One region of the Nocardioides sp. GCM10030259 genome, then DNA from elsewhere that is predicted to be linked to it. Evidence: riboswitches for the same ligand, from Rfam matches in the RefSeq annotation. Region 1 holds a riboswitch; the other holds the start of a gene.
The links. Region 1 has a riboswitch for cyclic di-AMP ahead of ACFQQI_RS06720 (transglycosylase family protein). Riboswitches for the same ligand answer to the same signal wherever they lie in the genome.
Positions count from the first base shown of each region.

Region 2: linked by a shared signal. The riboswitch ahead of ACFQQI_RS11050 (NlpC/P60 family protein) and the one ahead of ACFQQI_RS06720 (transglycosylase family protein) in region 1 are both predicted to bind cyclic di-AMP.

Region 1 covers NZ_JBHTDF010000005.1:453,100-457,662, forward strand. Annotated here, with positions in the region: gene ACFQQI_RS06710 (PrsW family intramembrane metalloprotease) at 1-232, opposite strand, end outside; gene ACFQQI_RS06715 (aminopeptidase P family protein) at 314-1,723, shown strand; gene ACFQQI_RS06720 (transglycosylase family protein) at 1,839-2,177, opposite strand; cyclic di-AMP (ydaO/yuaA leader) riboswitch at 2,177-2,323, opposite strand; gene ACFQQI_RS06725 (PGPGW domain-containing protein) at 2,459-2,857, shown strand; gene ACFQQI_RS06730 (lytic transglycosylase domain-containing protein) at 2,864-4,315, opposite strand; gene ACFQQI_RS06735 (cation:proton antiporter) at 4,515-4,563, opposite strand, start outside.
Region 2 covers NZ_JBHTDF010000009.1:15,318-19,880, reverse strand. Annotated here, with positions in the region: gene ACFQQI_RS11065 (hypothetical protein) at 1-204, shown strand, start outside; gene ACFQQI_RS11060 (NYN domain-containing protein) at 215-1,480, shown strand; gene ACFQQI_RS11055 (hypothetical protein) at 1,518-1,724, shown strand; cyclic di-AMP (ydaO/yuaA leader) riboswitch at 1,916-2,111, shown strand; gene ACFQQI_RS11050 (NlpC/P60 family protein) at 2,194-3,108, shown strand; gene ACFQQI_RS11045 (hypothetical protein) at 3,143-4,402, shown strand; gene ACFQQI_RS11040 (M48 family metallopeptidase) at 4,399-4,563, shown strand, end outside.

The sequences.
Region 1 (4,563 bases):
CCGCCGCGAGCAGTGAGCGCGGCTCGGGCTCGTAGCGGTCGAGCCACAGGTAGCAGGCGACGATCGGGCCGACCGGCACGGCCGCGAGCAGGGTGGCCAGGACGACGCTCCGCGGCGCCCCCGACAGCGCCAGGATCGCCAGGATCACCAGCGCGCCGACGACCACCAGCAGCGTGACGACCACCGTGAACGCGACCGACGAGGCGGCGTTGGCACGGCGGGGTCCGGACATGGCGGCAGCCTATCGGTGGCGCTCCCTCGGAGCCGATCGCGCGGACGTGGAGCGACGGTCCCCTCGGCGTACAGTGGCGGCGTGAGCGACCACACCACCGAGCCCAGCACGGAGTCCCACGACCCGTCCGTCCCGGCGGCGTACGCCGCATTCATGCGCGAGGGCTGGGGCGACCGCGAGCTCGACCTCCCCCGCGCGGACGTCGCCGGCCCCGCGGCCCAGCGCCGGCAGCGGCTGGCCGAGGCGTTCCCGGGCGAGCGGCTTGTCCTGCCGGCCGGCACGTTCAAGGTGCGCGCCAACGACACCGACTACCGGTTCCGGCCCGACACCGCCCACACCTACTTCTCCGGCAACCAGACCAGCGACGCCGTGCTGGTCATCGCCGACGCCGAGGCCGTCCTCTACGCGCGGCCGCGCTCCTCACGCGAGACCGACGAGTTCTTCCGCGACCGGCAGTACGGCGAGCTGTGGGTCGGCCGCCGGCCGTCGCTGAAGGAGATGTCCGACTCGCTCGGCGTCGAGGTCCGGCACATCGACGAGCTCGACCATGCGCTGCAGGGCACCGGCAAGACCCGGGTGCTGCGGGGGATCTCCCACCACGTCGACCGGATGGTCGCGGCCGACGAGACCCGCGACGCCGACTTCGCGCGCGTCGCCTCCGAGCTGCGCCTGGTCAAGGACGACTGGGAGGTCGCGCAGCTCCAGGAGGCCTGCGACGTCACCACGCTCGGCTTCGAGGACTCCGTCCGCGAGTGGGACCGGGTCCTCGAGTTCGGGGAGCGCTGGATCGAGGGCACGTTCTTCCGTCGCGCCCGGGCGATGGGCAACGACATCGGCTACGACTCGATCGTCGGCGGCGGCAAGCACGCGACCACGCTGCACTGGATCGACAACACCGGCCCGATCACGCCCGGTGAGCTCGTCCTCCTCGACATGGGTGTCGAGAACCGCTCGCTCTACACCGCCGACGTCACCCGCACGCTGCCGGTCGACGGCCGCTTCACCGACCTGCAGCGCGACCTCTACGACCTCGTGTACGCCGCGCAGCAGGCCGGCATCGAAGCGGTGCGGCCGGACGTTCCCTTCCGGGCCGCCCACAACGCCGCGATGGAGGTGCTCGCGCACGGCCTGGCCGACCTGAAGCTGCTGCCGGTCTCCGTCGAGGAGGCGCTCGACCCGGAGAGCCGCGTCTACGCCCGCTGGACCCTCCACGGCACCAGCCACATGCTCGGCATGGACGTGCACGACTGCGGTCAGGCGGCGCCGGAGGCGTACGCCGAGGGCACGCTCGCCGAGGGCATGGTGCTCACCGTCGAGCCGGGCCTGTACTTCCAGGAGGACGACCTGCTCGTCCCCGAGGAGCTGCGCGGCATCGGCATCCGCATCGAGGACGACATCCTCGTCACGGCCGACGGCTCGACGAACCTGTCGGCCGCACTCCCCCGCACGTCGGCCGACGTCGAGGAGTGGATGGGCCGCCTGCGCGGCTGACCCGTCCACGCCTGTCCGGGGTCGCCCACCAGCTGTAACGGGGTGTTGTGGCAGCTGCGGACCCGTCATACCGGGTCGGCAGTCGCCCTAACACCCCGTTACAGCTACGACGGGCTCAGCGAAGGCCGATCCGCGAGGAGCAGGCCGGCCAGGCACCCCAGCCCTGGCCGCGCTTGATCCGCTCGGCGATCGCGATCTGCTCGCCCTTGGTGGCGCCGTGCGGCAGTCGGGCGAAGTGGCGTCCGCCGTACCCCCGCCAGGTGCTCGGGCTGATCTGCAGGCCACCGAAGTAGCCGTTGCCGGTGGCGATGTGCCAACGGCCACCGGACTCGCACTGGGCCAACCGCTCCCAGGTGCGCTTCGTGGCGGCCTCGCCCGGCGCCTGGACGGCGACGACCGGAGCCAGCGTGGCCGCCGTGAGGGCAGCCGCGGACGCAAGAGTGCGCATGCGCATGGTGATCTCCTCGACGCCTGCGGAGTTAGCTGTCGGGTTCGGGCGGAGTCGTGCCCGGCCGCCGTGGCGGCTGCACCCCAAGGGTCGTCGGACGACCCGGAGACGTGGGTCCCCCGTCCCTGTCCTGGTGCTGTCGGTTCAGACCGCCGCCGGACAGGGCTCGGCGTGACGACGGACGGTCCCGGAGTGCCGGGACCCCCACGACGGTAGGTCGGGGCGAGCAGGGATCCAAACCGGCGGCGACTCAGGTCGCTCTCAGGCCGGGCTGGGACCCTCGGATCATGGCGCACTCACTCTCACCGCGAGCCCACGCCCTGTTGACCCGCGTTGAGCAGTGGTCCGAGGCCGGTCCGGTGCGCGCCGTGGCCGTCAAGGTGCTGGTCACCGTCGGCGGTCCGCTCATCGTCCTCGCGGGCACCACGATGCTGGTGCTCCCCGGCCCCGGGCTCGTGGTGATCGCACTCGGCTTCGCGCTGCTGGCACTCGAGTACGCGTGGGCACGACGGGTCCTCCACGCTCTCGGCAGCGGCCTGGCCCGCCTGCGCACGGCGGTGTTCCCTCCCGGGGCCACGCGCACGCGTCGTGCGGTCGGCGTCCTGGGGACGGGCGCGTTCATCGCCGGCAGCACAGCGCTGACCTCGGCGATCACCGCCCTGGTCGGAACGCAGACGGTGCTCTGAGCGCCGTCACTCGCTCCGGTAGGCGAGCTCCCCGATCCGGAGCACCACCGGCAGCTGACCCTCGGGGGGCACCGACGCGGTGAACGTCACCGCGGTGTCCACGAGCCCGGCGAGCTCGATCGCGTTGGTCTCGGTCGTCCCGTCGCCGTCGAAGTCCGCGAGCGCCTGGGTCGCCAGCATCTCGGCATCGCCGACATCCACCCGGACCTCACCGACGTACCAGGACGGCTCTGTCTCCGTGCCGCGGTTGGTGAGCGCCCCGGTGAGCACCTGGGTCGTCGGCTCCGGCTCGGGCTCCGGCTCCGGCTCGGGCTCCGGCTCGGGCTCGGGGGTGGGCGTCGGAGTCGGGGACGGCGTCGGGGCGGGAGCCGGGTCCGGTGCGGGCTGCGGCGCCGGGGCCGGCGACTTCGCCGGCGACTTCGCCGGCGTCGACGGCGGACGCGGATCGTCCTTGCCGCCGTCGTTCCCGCCCTTGCTGTCCATGTCGGGCTTGGCCGGCCTGTCCGCCTCGTCGGGCTCGTCGGCCTGGTCGCCCCGGCCTCCCGTGCCCTTCGGGCCGTCCTTCGTGCCGTCCGTCTGGCCCTCGGTCGGGTCGTCGGCCTCGTGCTGGGTCTTCGGTCCGTCGCGGCCCTCGTGCTCGGGACCGGTGGGGAGGAGGTCGGCCACCGGGAGCACCGGCGACGCGAGCGCCACGGTGTCGAGGCCCGGCAGCAGGCCGGACCCGTTCTCGAGCTCGCGCGCGAGATCGACCACCGCGTTGGCGTACGACGTCGACGGGTTGTAGCGCAGCAGCGCCACGCGCATCCCTCGCGGTGAGGTGAGGTCGCCGGGGGCGCCGCAGAGGTAGACCGCCGCGCCCAGGGCCGCGTCGTCGATGTCGTCGGCGGAGCGAAGGCCGTCGCCGTCGGCGTCCACGCCGATGGTCGCCCACGTCGACGGCAGGATCTGCATGGGTCCGACCGCGCGGTCCCAGCGCTGGTTGCCGTCGACCAGCCCCCCGTCGGTGTCGGCGACGGCGGCGACCGCCCCCTCGCCGTTCAGCAGGGGTCCGAGGATGAGCGGGTCGGAGACGCCGTCGTCACCCATCACGGAGCCGCCGTGGCGTCCGTGGTCGGACTCGATGGACCCGATCGCGGCGAGCAGCGTCCAGGTGAGCCCGCAGTCGGGGTCGACCTCGGCGATCACGGCCGCGGCACGCTGGTACGCCGAGAGCGCGAGGCTCGGCACGACTCCCGGGTCGGTCGCCGCGGAGCGAGCGAGCACCGGCCGCCGGACCATCCGGCCCGCGGCCACCGGCCCGTCGAGCGACGGCACGATGGGCATCGGAGAGACGATCGGATCCGGCAGCGCGTCGACGGTGGTGTCGTCCTCGGCCGGAGCGGCAACGAGCGTGCCCGCAGTGTGCGCCGGGACGGAGAGGCACACGGCGACCAGCGTCCCTGTCGCCAGGAGCCTCAAGGTTCGGATCGTTCGCATGCTCTCGTCTGTCCAGTGTTGTCGGGACCTCGTCCCCGAGAAGGGGGTACCCATGTTGCCTCCTCCGGTCGCCCGGGAGAGGCCACAACGTGAAGTATCCACCTGCCGTTCAGCATCCCGAAAGACCGGGACGGTCCCGGCTCGCCCGCGGACGTCGTACCGCAAATGGATGACGCGCCGATCAGGCCGGTCCAGACGGGGTCGTCTCGCCGTCGTCGCGGCGCGGGAAC
Region 2 (4,563 bases), on a different contig from region 1:
ACCCGCTTCGACGTGACCAGCACCCGCCGCACCACCGAGTTCTGGCACTTCGACCTCGCCGGCGACCACCGGGTCGAGGAGACTCGGCTGCTCGCCGAGTCGGTCGAGCAGGTCACCTGCCGCTGGTGCGGGCGCTCCGACGCCATCGAGGTCGTCGACCGGCACGACGCTGCACCCCTCGAGACACCACTCGAGACGAGCTGACGGAGTCGTCGTGTCCACCCCCGAGCCCCTGGCCCTGGCCGGGCTTCCCGAGCCGGTCCGCACCCGCGTCGTCGCGCAGACGGCGGAGGTGCTGCCGGACGTGCCGTCGCTGCCGGCCGCCGTACGACGGGTCGCGTCGTTCGCCCCGGCCCGCCGCGCCCGCCTCGGGGCGAGCGCGATCGTCGCGGCGCTCGACGACGACGAGCTGCGCGAGCGGGTCGGCGTGCAGGTGGCCGCCCGGCCGGAGCCCGACGACGGGGACGACGCGTCGGTGGCTGCCCGCCTGTGGCTGGTCCGCCCGGACGGGTGGGACGAGCTGCTCGCCGGCCGCGTCGAGCGGGTCGCGGAGGGCGCCGGCGACGATCGCGAGCGCGAGCTCACCCGGCTGCGCTCCCGCCTGGCCGAGGCCGAGCAGGCCGTCCGCGAGCTGCGCGAGGCGCAGCGGGCCCGCGCCGACGAGCACAAGGCCGAGCACACCTCGTTGCGGCGCAAGGTCGGTGAGGCCCGCGCGGCCGAGCGGGAGGCCCGCGCCCAGGCCGAGCGGGCGACCGAGGAGCTCACCACCCTGCGTGGCCAGGTCGAGGACCGCGTCACGAACCTGGAGAAGGAGAACCGCCGGCTCCGCGCCGAGGTCGAGCGCCGCGAAGCCGAGGAGACCCAGGCGCGTCGGGTCGCGCGGTCCGACCGCGACGAGGTCACGCTGCGGGCGAAGCTGCTGCTCGACACGGTCATCGACGCCGCCTCGGGGCTGCGGCGCGAGCTCGCGCTGCCCACCGTCGAGGGCGCGCCGGCCGACCGCGTGGAGGCCGAGGTCGCGGCGTCCGGGTCGCGTACGACGAGCGCTGCCGGCGCGCTCGACGCGGGCAACCCGGCCCTCCTCGAGCAGCTGCTCGCGATGCCCCGGTCGCGGCTCGTCGTCGACGGCTACAACGTCAGCAAGCGGGCCTGGCCGAGCTCGTCGCTCGAGGCGCAGCGCAACCGGCTCGCCGGCGGACTGGCCGCGCTCGTGGCACGAACCGGCGCCGACACCACGCTGGTCTTCGACGCCGCCGAGACCGACCACCGCCCGCCGGTCGTCGCACCGCGCGGCGTCCGGGTGCTCTACAGCCCGCGCGGCGTGATCGCGGACGACGTCGTCCGCGACCTGGTCGCCGTCGAGCCCGCGGGGCGAGTCGTGGTGGTCGTCACCGCCGACCGGGCGGTCGCCGAGGACGTCGCCCGCGACGGGGCCCGGGTCGTCGACCCGGACGCGCTGATCGCGCTCATGAGCCGCTGACGACCCACTGTCGGTGGTCCCTGTCACCGTCGTCTGCATGAGCACGAGAATCGACTGCGACACCTGCGAGGTCCGCGGGCTGCACTGCCACGACTGCGTGGTCACCGTCCTGCTCGGCCCGCCACCCGAGCTGACGTTCGACGACGACGAGCGAGAGGCACTCGACCTGCTCGCGGAGGGCGGGCTGGTGCCACCCCTGCGACTGGTCCGGGCCGTCGACACGCCGCACGTGGAGTCGGCGTGACCCGAAACGCCGGACCCTGTGACTGGTGTGATCCCTGTGACAGCTGAGGCGTTCTCGGGGCCGGATTGGTGCCCTCGGGGCAGAAACGCGTCAAAAATACCCAGCCTGTGCCGATCAAGGGTTTGGCGACGAGGGGGTTGATGGTTAACCTCAGTCGCTCAGGTGGCCGGACGTGGATCAGTCGGATCTGGGCGGCCACCGCGCTGAGTCCGGGCTCTCGATCCGTCGGGGACCCGGAGCCGGGGAACCATCGGTGCCGGGTCCGCCCGTCACCAGGGGTGAATCACCGGGAGGGCGACGGCACTCGTGCCGGGACCGGACCGGTGTAGGGCAAATGTCGTGCCCGAATCCGTCAGCTCACCCGGTAGGCGTACGACGTGCCAAAGGAGACCGCCCGCTCGTGCAGAAGAGCCGGAAGCGACTCGTCACCGTCCTGTCGGGTTGCGCCATGATCGCCTGTGTCGGATTCATGCCCTCGACCCCCGCTCAGGCCGAGCCGGACATCGATGACGTGCAGAAGCGCGTCGACACGCTCTACCACGAGGCCGAGCAGGCCCAGGAGCGCTACCACGACGCGCACCTGGAGCTGAAGGACCTCGAGCGCGACCTCACGTCGCTGCGCGCCGACCAGGACCGCCAGGACGACGCGTTCGAGGACGTCCGCGCCCAGGTGCAGGACTCGATCGTGCGTCAGTACGAGGGCGAGAGCCTCTCGACGGTCGGCCAGGTCGTCGTCTCCGACGACCCGCAGTCCTTCCTCGCCCAGCTCTCGACGATGTCGGCGTTCAACGACCTCCAGACGCAGCTGTTCGACAAGTACGCCACGGAGGCGGAGGCGCTCGGCATCCGCCAGGAGGCGACCGAGCGACGCGCCGCCCAGGTGGCCGAGATCGAGAAGAAGCTGGCCGCCGAGAAGGAGACCGTCGACAAGAAGCTCGCGGAGGCCCAGAGCCTCCTCGACGAGCTCGAGGAGGAGGAGCGCGAGGACATCCTCTCCCGCGGTGTCTCGCGCGTCCCGTCCGACGTGCCTGCCTCCGGCCGCGCCGCCGCCGCGATCGCCTACGCGATGTCCCAGGTCGGCGACTCCTACGTCTACGGCGCTGCCGGCCCGTCCGCCTTCGACTGCTCCGGCCTCACGATGATGGCGTGGGGGCAGGCGGGCGTCGGGCTGCCGCACTCGTCGAGCGCGCAGTACGGTTCCGGCCCGCACATCTCGATGAGCGACCTCCAGCCGGGCGACCTGGTCTTCTACTACAGCCCGATCAGCCACGTCGGCATGTACATCGGCAACGGGATGATCGTGCACGCCGCCAACCCCGGCACCGGCGTCGTCGTCTCCGCGGTGAACTCGATGCCGTACACCGGCGCGGTGCGTCCCGGCTGATCCAGCTCTTGGCACCTGACGGCAGAATGCCCGGGTGAGCACCACCCCCGATCAGCCACGCCAGGCCGGTCGCCCACGCTGGTGGGTGGCCGGCCTTGCGCTGTGTCTGCTGGTCGGCGCCGCCCTCGTCGGCTGGGCGGCCACCCGCGACGACACCTACGTCGCGCCGACGCCGCAGTCCGCCCGGCCGGACGTCGATCCGACCGACGCGGCCACGACCCTGGCGGCCTTCGAGCAGGCCGTGCGCGATCGCGACGCCGACGCCGCGCGTGATCTCGCGCCCGCGGGGGACAGCGGCGCCGCGGACGTGCTCGGCAACCTGGTGGCGAACGCCGAGGCGCTGCGGGTCACCGACTTCACGGCGCGCTACGTCGACGACGACGGCGCGCCGACCTCGGACGGCGCATGGACGGCCGCGGTCGACGTGACCTGGCGGTTCCGCGGGTTCGACACGGTCTCCGCACGGGCCGAGGTCACCGCCCACCTGGTCGCCGACGACGACCGGGTCGCGCTGGCCGGCTTCGGCGGCGTACGTCGGGTCTCGCCGGTCTGGCTCTCCGGCCCGGTCGACGTACGGCGTACGCCCTCGACTCTCGTGCTCGTCGCCGAGGGCGCGGGGGAGGCCGACCGCTACGCGGCGCGCGCCGAGGCCTCCGCGCCGGCCGTGCGCCGCGTGCTGCCGGACTGGCGCCGCGGTCTGGTGGTCGAGGTCCCGGAGTCGGCCCCGGCGCTCGAGGAGGCGCTCCTCGCGACGGACGGCGACTACGACCAGATCGCCGCGGTGACGACCGCCGCCGACGGCTCGGCCGCTCCGCAGTCGGCCGTGCACGTCTTCGTCAACCCCGACATCTTCGGCGGGCTCCGCCCCACCGGCGCGCAGGTCGTCATGACGCACGAGGCCACCCACGTGGCGACCGGCGCGTGGGACAGCCAGTCGCCGCTCTGGCTGCTCGAGGGGTTCGCCGACTACGTCGCCCTGCGCGACGTCCGCCTGCCGATCGAGCGCTCGGCGGCGCAGATCATCGAGTCAGTACGCCGGTCCGGCCCGCCGCGCGCGCTGCCCGACGCCGCGGCGTTCGGGGCGCGAACGCCCCGGCTCGGCGCGACGTACGAAAGCGCCTGGCTGGCGTGCCGGCTGGTCGCCGAGACCGCGGGGGAGGACGCGCTCGTCGCGTTCTACAGGGCCGTCGACCGCGGCCGGGACGTCGACGCGGCGCTCACCTCCACGACCGGCCTCACCGTCGCGGGACTCACCGGGGAGTGGCGCGACTACCTGACGGACCTCGCCGCATGAGCGCTCCTGACCGCCGGGTGGCCGTGGTCGTCGCCGTGGTCGGCGGCGTCGCCTTCCTGCTCCTGGCCGCGCTCCTGGTGCCGTGGCAGCCCGTGCCCGGCGGAACGCCGGGGCCGGCGTCGGCGCTGTCGGTCTTCACTCCCGACGAGATCGCGCGCGGT